Regions from separate parts of the Flavobacterium sp. CFS9 genome, predicted to be linked through region 2. Evidence: riboswitches for the same ligand, from Rfam matches in the RefSeq annotation. Region 2 holds a riboswitch; each other region holds the start of a gene.
What was found. Region 2 has a riboswitch for cobalamin ahead of ACAM30_RS03775 (TonB-dependent receptor plug domain-containing protein). Riboswitches for the same ligand answer to the same signal wherever they lie in the genome.

Region 1 (3,289 bases), 1.9 Mb from region 2:
TAAATAGGCAAAAGAAAGAGTAGTTGTATTTAGCCCGCTAAAAGGGTTTTGTTTTAAGTTGCCTGTTGCTTTATCTTTGGTTACACCAATATATCGATCATAGGTTCTTTTTTTACTTTTGGTATTGATAAAAAAGTATGGAGTCACTTCTATAGCCATACTCTCACCAAAATTGTTTTGTACATGTAATGCTAATGCTTTTACATTCTCAGGAGTGTATATATCCGTTACTGTTTCTTCTAACAATTGAAAAGCAGGACTGGTTAAATTGGACATTGGAAATTCACTTAATGGAACATTTTTTTCCTGGGCATTGATGTACCAGATGTTGCCTAATATAATTATTAGTATGTAATAGTTTTTCATAAGTTTATTGTTTTGTAAATTGAACGTATGCAAATGCTATAAACAGTTGATTGTATATTTTCCTTTTTTTGACAGTTAATTTCTGGCTTTGCCCACCATAAGAAACTTCGATGTCTAATCGGGTAGTTGCCATTATTTGGTCAATATTCTGATCAACGTGAAATAATGATTGCACAGTCATTTTTTCATTCTGAAGTGTTGAAAGATCTCCTAGAATTTTTGAAAATTGATTTTCGGGGTAAGTTGTAACTTCACCTTTTAAACGAATTGCCGCACCAACAATCGCATCAGAACTTATTGCTACATTTAGTGTAACTTGAACCCCCTCAGGGATTTTTACTGTTTCCATAATATTTAAGTTTTAGTTATGCATAAAAGTAACTAGTCGAGATATTCTGAAATCAAGTATATACACCTGATTTAGACATCGAAAAGATTTTTTTTTGTCTTGTTATTTCATTTTTTCATCCCCAAATTCCTTCAATTGTAAAAGATAATGATATATTTGCGCCAGATTTTGGTCTGTTTTTTCTTAAGAAAAAATGGTTAAAAGGGAATCAGGTGTAAATCCTGAACAGACCCGCTACTGTAAGTTCTGTATAAGTCTTTAAACGTTACTCATGCCATTGTCCGCCGCGGCGGATGAGAAGGCTGTTTTAAAGATGGAACAAGTCAGGAGACCTGCCACAATCACATAGTTTAAGACTTTCGTGGAATAAAGTTGAAGAACAATAAACGAACCTGTCATTTTTTATGACGGGATTCTGCCTTATTGCGTTTCTAGTTTATACATCCGGGAGTTTTCTTAATTCAATTAGTGATGTATCATACAAAAAGAGAATTCTTATTTATTGTTATCGTTTTTGTTTCTCTTCTGTTTCAGGCAGGGGTGTTTTATAGTTGCTTTTTCTTTCTGAGAGCATCACTTCTGAAAAAGAAATCCGAGTGGAGTCAGAATTTTTTGAATGTATTGTCTCTCGGTGTCTTCCCTTACTTTAATCCTCTTCCCATAAAAAAGAAATACCATTCGGGTACGCTTGACGATCCCGGTTTGTCTAACGATTATAAGAATAACATTACTCCCTATTGAAGATTTTAACTAAAACTTCGTTCATTATTTCTTCAATTCCGCTCGCTTTTGCTACTACAAACTTAAACAATACCACATGTACCACACTATCTTCAAAAACTTCCAATCCTTATTGTTGCTTATTGCAGTACTCACCTTAACCAATTGTTCTGATGATAATGCATCAAATGAAAATAGCAATCCGCCGCCTGTTAGTTCAGATTTAGCTTTTACTACGCAGCGATTTGCAATTGTGGCTTTAAATCCCACAATCAGCGCAACGACAGAAGCTATTTACAACTGGAGTGTTACCAAAGCACCCTCAGAAAGTTATGCACTAAGCAATACAGCAGAGAAAGAAGTCCTTTTTGCAGCAACAGAAACAGGAATGTATGAACTGGCCGTAACTGTAAATAACAAAGGAAGTATACAAACGCAAAAAGTAGCCGTTACCGTTACAAAAGAAACGAAGGAGTATAAAACCTACATCTCAAAAGTATTTGAATTTAAACCGGCTCCGGGGCAGTTTGTGAATGATCTGCCTATAGCCAATGATGGAGATACTCCTGAAAAGATTTTATCAAGAGCCAATACTTATCTGGCCAAGAAAAATGGTGATTTGATTTCATTGGGGGCTTTTGGTGGTTATGTTGTTTTTGGGTTCGATCATACCATCGTTAATGTCAAGGGCAAACGTGATTTTAGAGTTTTGGGAAATGCATTCTGGGCAGAGGCTAATCCAAATCCGAACAGTATCATGCGCGGCGGAAGCAGTGAAGCAGGAGTAATTATGGTTGCTTACGATAAAAATAAAAACGGACTTCCGGATGATCAGTGGTACGAGATAGAAGGCGGCGGACATAAGATGCCGAAAACGATTCAGAATTATGAAATTACCTATTACCGACCTGACCCCAATAAAATTCCAGTGCCGGGAGGAACTACGGGTACAGTAGGTTTTGTGGATATGGAGTATATTTTTTGGAAAGACAATCAGGGGAAAAACGGTTATCTGGTACAAAATAACGCTTACAATCATTCTTTAGATTACTGGCCAAAATGGCTTAGAGATCAATCTTCTATCACCTATAAAGGAACAAGATTACCCGATAACGCAGTGGATGAAAGCGGGACGGGAAGTTATTTTGTGCAGTATGCTTTTTTATACGGATATGCAGACAATGCTCCAAACAATGACGATGATTCGGGAATAGATATCAACTGGGCTGTGGACGAAAAGGGAAACAAAGTAATACTTCCCGGGATTGATTTTGTGAAAGTGTACAATGGGCTTAATCAGCAGGCGGGATGGCTCGGAGAGACTTCGACCGAAATAATGGGAGCAACAGATTTGCATCTTTCAGGAGAAAGCATTCCTACGCGATAACCCATTCAAAAGTGTATTAAACTAAATTATTATATCAGGAATTATGAAAAAAAACTTTGCCTATTTATTAGTATTGGCTTTTGCGGCGGCATTTACCGGATGTAGCGATGACGATAAAAATGATGCCAATACCGGAGAAGGACTCGCCATACCAATAGCAGTAAAGCTTCAGGACAAATTTGAAGTAAACACCTTTAAAGTTTTGAATATTACAGCTTCAGCTGAAACAAGTAATCCGAATTATCAATGGGTGCTTAAAAAGAATCCGGTTAATCAGACTAAAGATTCGATTGTAGGAACGACTAAAGATCTGCGATTTGTTGCTTTATATCCGGGTGCATACGAACTAACCTTAAATGTTACTGAAGGTGACAAAAAAGGAACAAGTGCTACCATTGTCAATGTAATAAATGAGACTCAAAATTACAATCCGTATATAACAAGTATTCAGGATTTTACTCCGGCAC
Region 2 (3,289 bases):
CTTTTCTCTCTTTTTCTATCTATTGAAAGTGCCGTTCTTTTGGCTATTATCGCCTCAATATTAACCACGGGAGCTTTTCATGAAGACGGTTTCGCTGATGTCTGTGATGGTTTCGGAGGCGGGTGGACCAAAGAAAAAATCCTTCTTATTATGAAAGACAGTGCAATTGGTGCTTACGGAGCCATTGGTTTAGTTTTATTATTTCTATTGAAATTCAAACTGCTTTCTGAATCCATTTCACTTTTTACTACTAACATTTTTCTAATTTTCCTCTTATTCATTTCGGCCCATTCCTTAAGCCGTCTCGCAGCAATATCTATTATTTTCACACATGAATATTCCCGTGATGATGCTACGAGTAAAAGCAAACCTATAGCCAAGAAACACAGTTGGAAAGAAATTACAGGCTCGTTCTTCTTCGGATTGATTCCAATACTGGTACTTTCTTTTTTTCAGCACCAATTTCTTTTAGCGATTCTTCCGGTATTTATCATGCGTTATTTTCTAGCCCGCTATTTCCAAAAATGGATTGATGGTTACACAGGCGACTGTTTGGGAGCAACGCAACAGGTTTGTGAAGTTGTTTACTATTTAAGCATTCTGTTGATATGGAAATTTATCTAATTCGTCATACGGAAACAACCTGTGAAAAAGGAATCTGCTACGGTCAGACTGATGTAGATTTGGCTATTCCATTCGAAGAAATCTTTAAGGATATTGTCTCGCAATTACCTCACGGAGCCTTACTCTTTTCAAGTCCATTGAAGCGTTGTACTATACTGGCAGAATACATTCAGAATACTATAAAACCCGTTTCCTTTATTACTGACGATCGTCTGATGGAAATGAATTTTGGCAATTGGGAATTGAAAAACTGGGATACAATTCCGGCGGAAGAACTTAATCCCTGGATGGAAGATTTTGTTACCACGCAAGTCCCAAATGGGGAGTCCTTTACAGCACTTCATGAAAGAGTAGGTACATTTTTACAGGATTCTGTTTCCAACCAAACTGGTCCTGTAGTCATTGTCTCACATGCAGGTGTGATCAGAAGTATTTTATGTCATCAGTCCGGATTACCACTAAAAGACGCTTTTACCAATAAAGTAGCGTTCGGACAGGTTATTAAAATAGTGATTTAAATTATCATTTCTTCAGAATCACTCCCTAAAACGAAAACAAATTTGAAAATTCAATAATTTTAACTTTATCTTTGCACAAAATTAAGGTTGTGTTCATTCATACACATTAAAAGGGAATCAAGTCATAAATCTTGAGCTGTACCCGCAACTGTAAGCTTTGTTCTGAAAAGAATGCTTGTTGTTAACTACAAAACCACTGCTCGCTCTGACGAATGGGAAGGTAAACAATAAGACGCAAGCCAGGAGACCTGCCTTTGTAATCAATATCGAGCTCTCGGGAAAAAGAGTGTAGAAATTATGACTTTAAAAAAACTTTTTGCTCTTTGTTTCTTATTGTTGTGCCAGATTACCGTGGCGCAGAACGATTCTATTACGAAACTTAAAACGGTCGTCGTTTCTGACGCCAATCTTAAAAAATACTCCAATTCACAATCGGTTTTAAAATTAAATGACTCTGTTATTGGTAAAAATGAAGCCTTACTAACGGATTTATTAAACTTTAATTCAACCATTTATTTTAAAGAATACGGTCGTGGAATGCTTTCTACCGTAGCGTTTAGAGGTACAACAGCCTCACAAACGGCGGTGATTTGGAACGGAATCAACATTAACTCTCAGATGAACGGAAGTACCGATTTTAATACCATTTCCGGATCCGATTACAATTCTATCAGTGTAAAAGCAGGTGGAGGAAGTGTTATTTACGGCAGTGGAGCCGTTGGAGGAACCGTACACCTGAATACGGATCTCGCCTTTTACAATAAGTTTGAAAACAGCTTAAGATTGGATTACGGAAGCTTCAATACTATCGGAATCAATTACAAAACAAGTATCTCCAATAAAAAATGGAGTACTCAAATTGGTTTTTCTAAAAACAGCTCTACAAACGATTATAAATACCTGAACCAATACAACTGGAAAGGCGAACAGCGCTGGAATCAAAACGGCCAATATGATGTTATTACCCTAAGCGCAAATGCAGGATATAAAATCGATGCCAAAAACAGTTTAAAGCTATACACCCAAACTTCAAACACAGACCGAAATACCTCATTAGTTTCGGAATCTGAAACTAAAAGCAAATATGTCAATGGTTTTAATCGGAACTTATTGGAATATGATGGTGATTTTGGCAGATTCAAAACCAATTTAAAAACAGCCTATATTTTTGAGAACTATAAATATTATGCCGACAATTCGAGCAATATTTATACGTACGGAAAAACAGAAAGCCTGACTACAAAAGCCGATTTAGGATATCAACTACTGGAATCACTGCAAGTAAATGGTATCCTGGACTACAATCGAACTAAAGGATACGGAAGTGGTTTTGGCGATAATGTGAGAGAAATAAGTTCTGCAGCTTTACTTATCAAACAAGATGTTTCCCCAAACTGGAAAAACGAATTCGGGGTTCGAAAAGAATTTACAGACAATTATAAATCACCGGTTCTGTTTTCGGCAGGTACTTCTTATCAATTTGGGAAACTGTACAATTTGAAATTGAATGTGTCTCGAAATTTCAGAATCCCAACTTTCAATGATTTGTATTGGGAAGAAGGCGGAAATCGTAATTTAAAACCGGAAAGTTCTTATCAGGCCGAAATTGGAAATGTTTTTACCGTTCAGAATTTTTCTTTGACTCAAACTTTTTACTACATCAAAATAAAAGATCTATTGCAATGGGTTCCCGGAACAAATGGGATCTGGATGCCTCAAAACACAGATAAAGTAAACAGTTATGGTGCTGAAACATTATTAAGCTGGAAGAAGAATTTTGGTAAAAACAACCTGACGGCAAATGCTACTTATGCTTATTCTGTTTCAGAAAATGTAGAAACTAAAAAGCAATTATTTTTTGTTCCTTTTCATAAAGTAACTGCTGCCATCGCTTACACAAGAAACAACTTTTCAGCTCATTATCAATTTCTTTATAATGGATTTGTTTACACACAAGCTGACAATGATCCTGAAAAAACTGTATCAGCTTACACTGTTTCAAACATTGGCATAGATTACGATTTTAAACTTTTATCTTCTTTCAAAGTAGGTTTTCAGGTTCTGAATGTATGGAATACATTTTACCAAAGTCTGGAACACCGACCAATGCCGGGAAGAAATTACAACTTGTACTTAAACTTTAAATT
Region 3 (3,289 bases), 370 kb from region 2:
TTCTTCAGTTGTGGTCAAAAGAGAACCTCCGGCACGTACAGAAAGGAATTCAGCACCTGTTCCGTCTGTTCTGAAAATGTTTTGATGAATACCACGACCATCTGTAGTAGGTTGTAAAAGTACAGCACCTGCACCATCACCAAATAAAATACAGCTGTTTCGGTCTTCATAATTAACGATCGAACTCATTTTATCGGCACCCACTACGATAACATTTTTGTATCTGCCGCTTTCAACAAAACTTGCACCTACTGAAAGTGCATATAAAAAGCCGCTGCAGGCAGCGTTAAGGTCAAATCCCCAGGCACTTTTTAGCCCTGCTTTTTCGCATACCAAACTGGCAGCGGGAGTAAGAATATGATCGGGTGTTGATGTTGCGAGGATAAGACAATCAATATCCAGAGGATTTATATCATAATTTTTTATTAAATCTTTAATGGCAAAAGAAGCCATGTCTGAGGTGGCCAGTGCCGGGTCATCTAATATTCTTCTTTCTTTTATGCCTGTTCGGGAGGTAATCCACTCATCTGTTGTATCTATTCTTTTTTCTAAATCAGTATTGCTTAAAACCGTTTCCGGTACATATCCTCCAATAGCAATAATGGAAGCTTTTGTTGTATTCATTGATTTTTTGTTTCTCTTTTAGTGTTTTTTTTATATTCTGACTTTCGGCCCAAAACCTTTCTTCAGTCCATTTTACAAGAGTTTTTCGAAGAATATGTAGTACGAGGGGCATCTTCATTTACAGGGGCGCAATTTAACAAATATAAAGATGCAAAAATCTCGGGATTTGTTAATTTACTTTTAATATTTCTATTTCACTTCATTATTAATAAAATCAAATCCTGTTTCGAATGATTTTGTTTCAGTTCTTCAATGTTTACCAAAAAGCAACCAAAACAGAACTTACAATTGGTCGCAAAAATGCTTTTTTGTTACGGTTCAGTTTAAAATCTCATTCTTTTAATAAATGAATGAGATTTGGTCTCAGTCATTGTCAAAAGTGCAATATGGATTAATTAACTCTTGTTTTTATAAAGATAATTCTATCTTTACGCTCAGATTCAGGTCTGTTTTTTCTTTAGAGAAAACAGTTAAAAGGGAATCAGGTGCAAATCCTGAACAGACCCGCTACTGTAAGTTCTGTAAAAGTCTTTAACGCTACTAATGCCATTGTTCGCCGCGGCGGATGAGAAGGCTGTTTAAAGATGGAACAAGTCAGGAGACCTGCCGGAATCACATAGTTTAAGACTTTCGTGGAGTAAAGTTGAACAACAATAAACGGACCTGTTATTTTTTAACGGGATCCTGCCTTATTGCTTTTTTGACGATCACATCCCGAAGTTTATTTAATTAAATCAGTGATGTGTAAGACCAGAAAATTACTTTTATTTCTTTTCGTATTGTTAGCTCCCATCGTGCTTCGATCGCAAACTACTAAGGATAGTCTGAGAGTTTTGAAAGAAGTACTTTTAAAAACAAAACCTTATCAGGAAGTAATTCCCGTACAAACTCTTTCAGGAGTACTGCTTGAAAATTTAGCCAGCCATAATGTTGCCGATGCACTTCGTTATTTTGCCGGAGTACAAATCAAGGATTACGGTGGTTTGGGCGGACTCAAAACGGTAGATGTACGTAATATGGGAACGCATCACGTAGGTGTTTTTTACGACGGAATTCAGTTGGGGAATGCCCAGAACGGAGTTACGGATTTAGGAAAATACTCCCTTGATGATATGGAATCCCTCACCATGTACAATGGTCAGAAGAGTGAAATATTTCAGTCGGCTAAAGACTTTGCAGCCGCTTCTACTATTTATTTGCGAACCAAACGACCAGTTTTTGAAAGTAACAGAAAGACCAATTTCTTATTGCGTTATAAAACCATGTCTATCAATTACAATGACCTTTCTTTTAGATTGGAGCAAAAATTAAGTGATAAAGTAAGTTGGAGTGCCAGTTCTGAATATATCAAATCTAATGGCGAATACAAATTCAGATACAAAAGAAACAATCTCGACGGTACTGTGGCCTACGATACCTCAGCCATGAGACACAATAGTGATATTGAAGCATTTCGTTTCGAGTCTGGTTTGTACGGGAAAATGAAGAACGGTACCTGGGACGCTAAAGTGTATTATTATGGTTCCGAAAGAGGAGCACCTGGAGCTATCGTAGAAAATAAGTTTTCGGATGGTTTCAGACAATACGATAAGAATTTTTTCGTGCAGGGGACTTTTATAAAAGATCTTAGCGACAGATATAAATTTCAGGCTAAAGCAAAGTATGCTTATGATTATACGCATTACGTAGCCCGAGACACCACCAGTGTATTGGGGGAAGTGGTTACCGAAGGCGCTCAATCTGACGATAGTTATTACCAACAGGAATATTATGTATCAGCAGTCAATTTGTACAAAATTTTACCTGCGTGGGATATTTCATTGTCAACGGATTTTCAGTACAACCGTCTTAATGCCAACAGAAAAGGGATAAAAACCTTGTTTTCTTATCCCGAGCGTTATACCGCTTTATTTGCACTGGCAAGTTCTTACAGACTGGATGGTTTTAAAGTTTTGGGAAGTGTCGTGGGTACGCATGTGCAGGAAGAAGTACGTTACAACGCCAAAGCTCCTGACAAAACAGAATTTACTCCCGCCGTATTTTTGGGTTACACTCCTTTTAAAGCGTATGATTTTAATGTAAGAGCTTTTGCAAAACGTATGTTCCGAATGCCCACTTTTAATGATTTGTATTATACGATGGTTGGTTCGAGCACTTTAAGACCCGAATACATGAATCAGTATGATGTTGGATTTACCTACAACATACCCGTGGAGAAAGGTTTCTTAGATCAGTTTTCTCTTCAGGTCGATGGGTATTACACCAATACTAAAGATAAAATAATTGCCGCACCAACCGGAAATTTATTCCGTTGGATGATGACCAATATCGGGCAGGTGAAAGGAAAAGGAATAGAGTCGGCTGTGGATATGAAAATGCATTTTGGCAAAGTAAATCTGACTACACATTTAACCTATACGTATTCAGAAAGCCGGGATTACACCAAGTTTGCCGGTTTGGAATTATCCTCTTATGGAGATCAGATTCCTTATACCCCCTGGCATAGCGGATCCGGAATATTAAATGCGGATTACAAGTCATGGAATTTTAATTATAGCTTTATATACGTAGGGAAACGATACAATGGAAATGTAAACAATATCAAAATTAATGAAGTGCAGCCTTGGTATACGCACGATTTGGCGGTTCAGAAGATGTTCACTTT

Region 1: linked by a shared signal. The riboswitch ahead of ACAM30_RS18075 (cell surface protein) and the one ahead of ACAM30_RS03775 (TonB-dependent receptor plug domain-containing protein) in region 2 are both predicted to bind cobalamin.
Region 3: linked by a shared signal. The riboswitch ahead of ACAM30_RS02040 (TonB-dependent receptor) and the one ahead of ACAM30_RS03775 (TonB-dependent receptor plug domain-containing protein) in region 2 are both predicted to bind cobalamin.

What each region holds. Positions count from the first base shown of each region.
Region 1 is NZ_AP031573.1:4,295,155-4,298,443, forward strand. Features, by position in the region: gene ACAM30_RS18065 (hypothetical protein) at 1-366, opposite strand, end outside; gene ACAM30_RS18070 (hypothetical protein) at 371-715, opposite strand; cobalamin riboswitch at 868-1,070, shown strand; gene ACAM30_RS18075 (cell surface protein) at 1,533-2,822, shown strand; gene ACAM30_RS18080 (hypothetical protein) at 2,866-3,289, shown strand, end outside.
Region 2 is NZ_AP031573.1:869,339-872,627, forward strand. Features, by position in the region: gene ACAM30_RS03765 (adenosylcobinamide-GDP ribazoletransferase) at 1-624, shown strand, start outside; gene cobC (alpha-ribazole phosphatase) at 609-1,142, shown strand; cobalamin riboswitch at 1,210-1,413, shown strand; gene ACAM30_RS03775 (TonB-dependent receptor plug domain-containing protein) at 1,440-3,289, shown strand, end outside.
Region 3 is NZ_AP031573.1:503,638-506,926, reverse strand. Features, by position in the region: gene ACAM30_RS02045 (beta-ketoacyl-ACP synthase III) at 1-624, opposite strand, end outside; cobalamin riboswitch at 1,050-1,250, shown strand; gene ACAM30_RS02040 (TonB-dependent receptor) at 1,365-3,289, shown strand, end outside.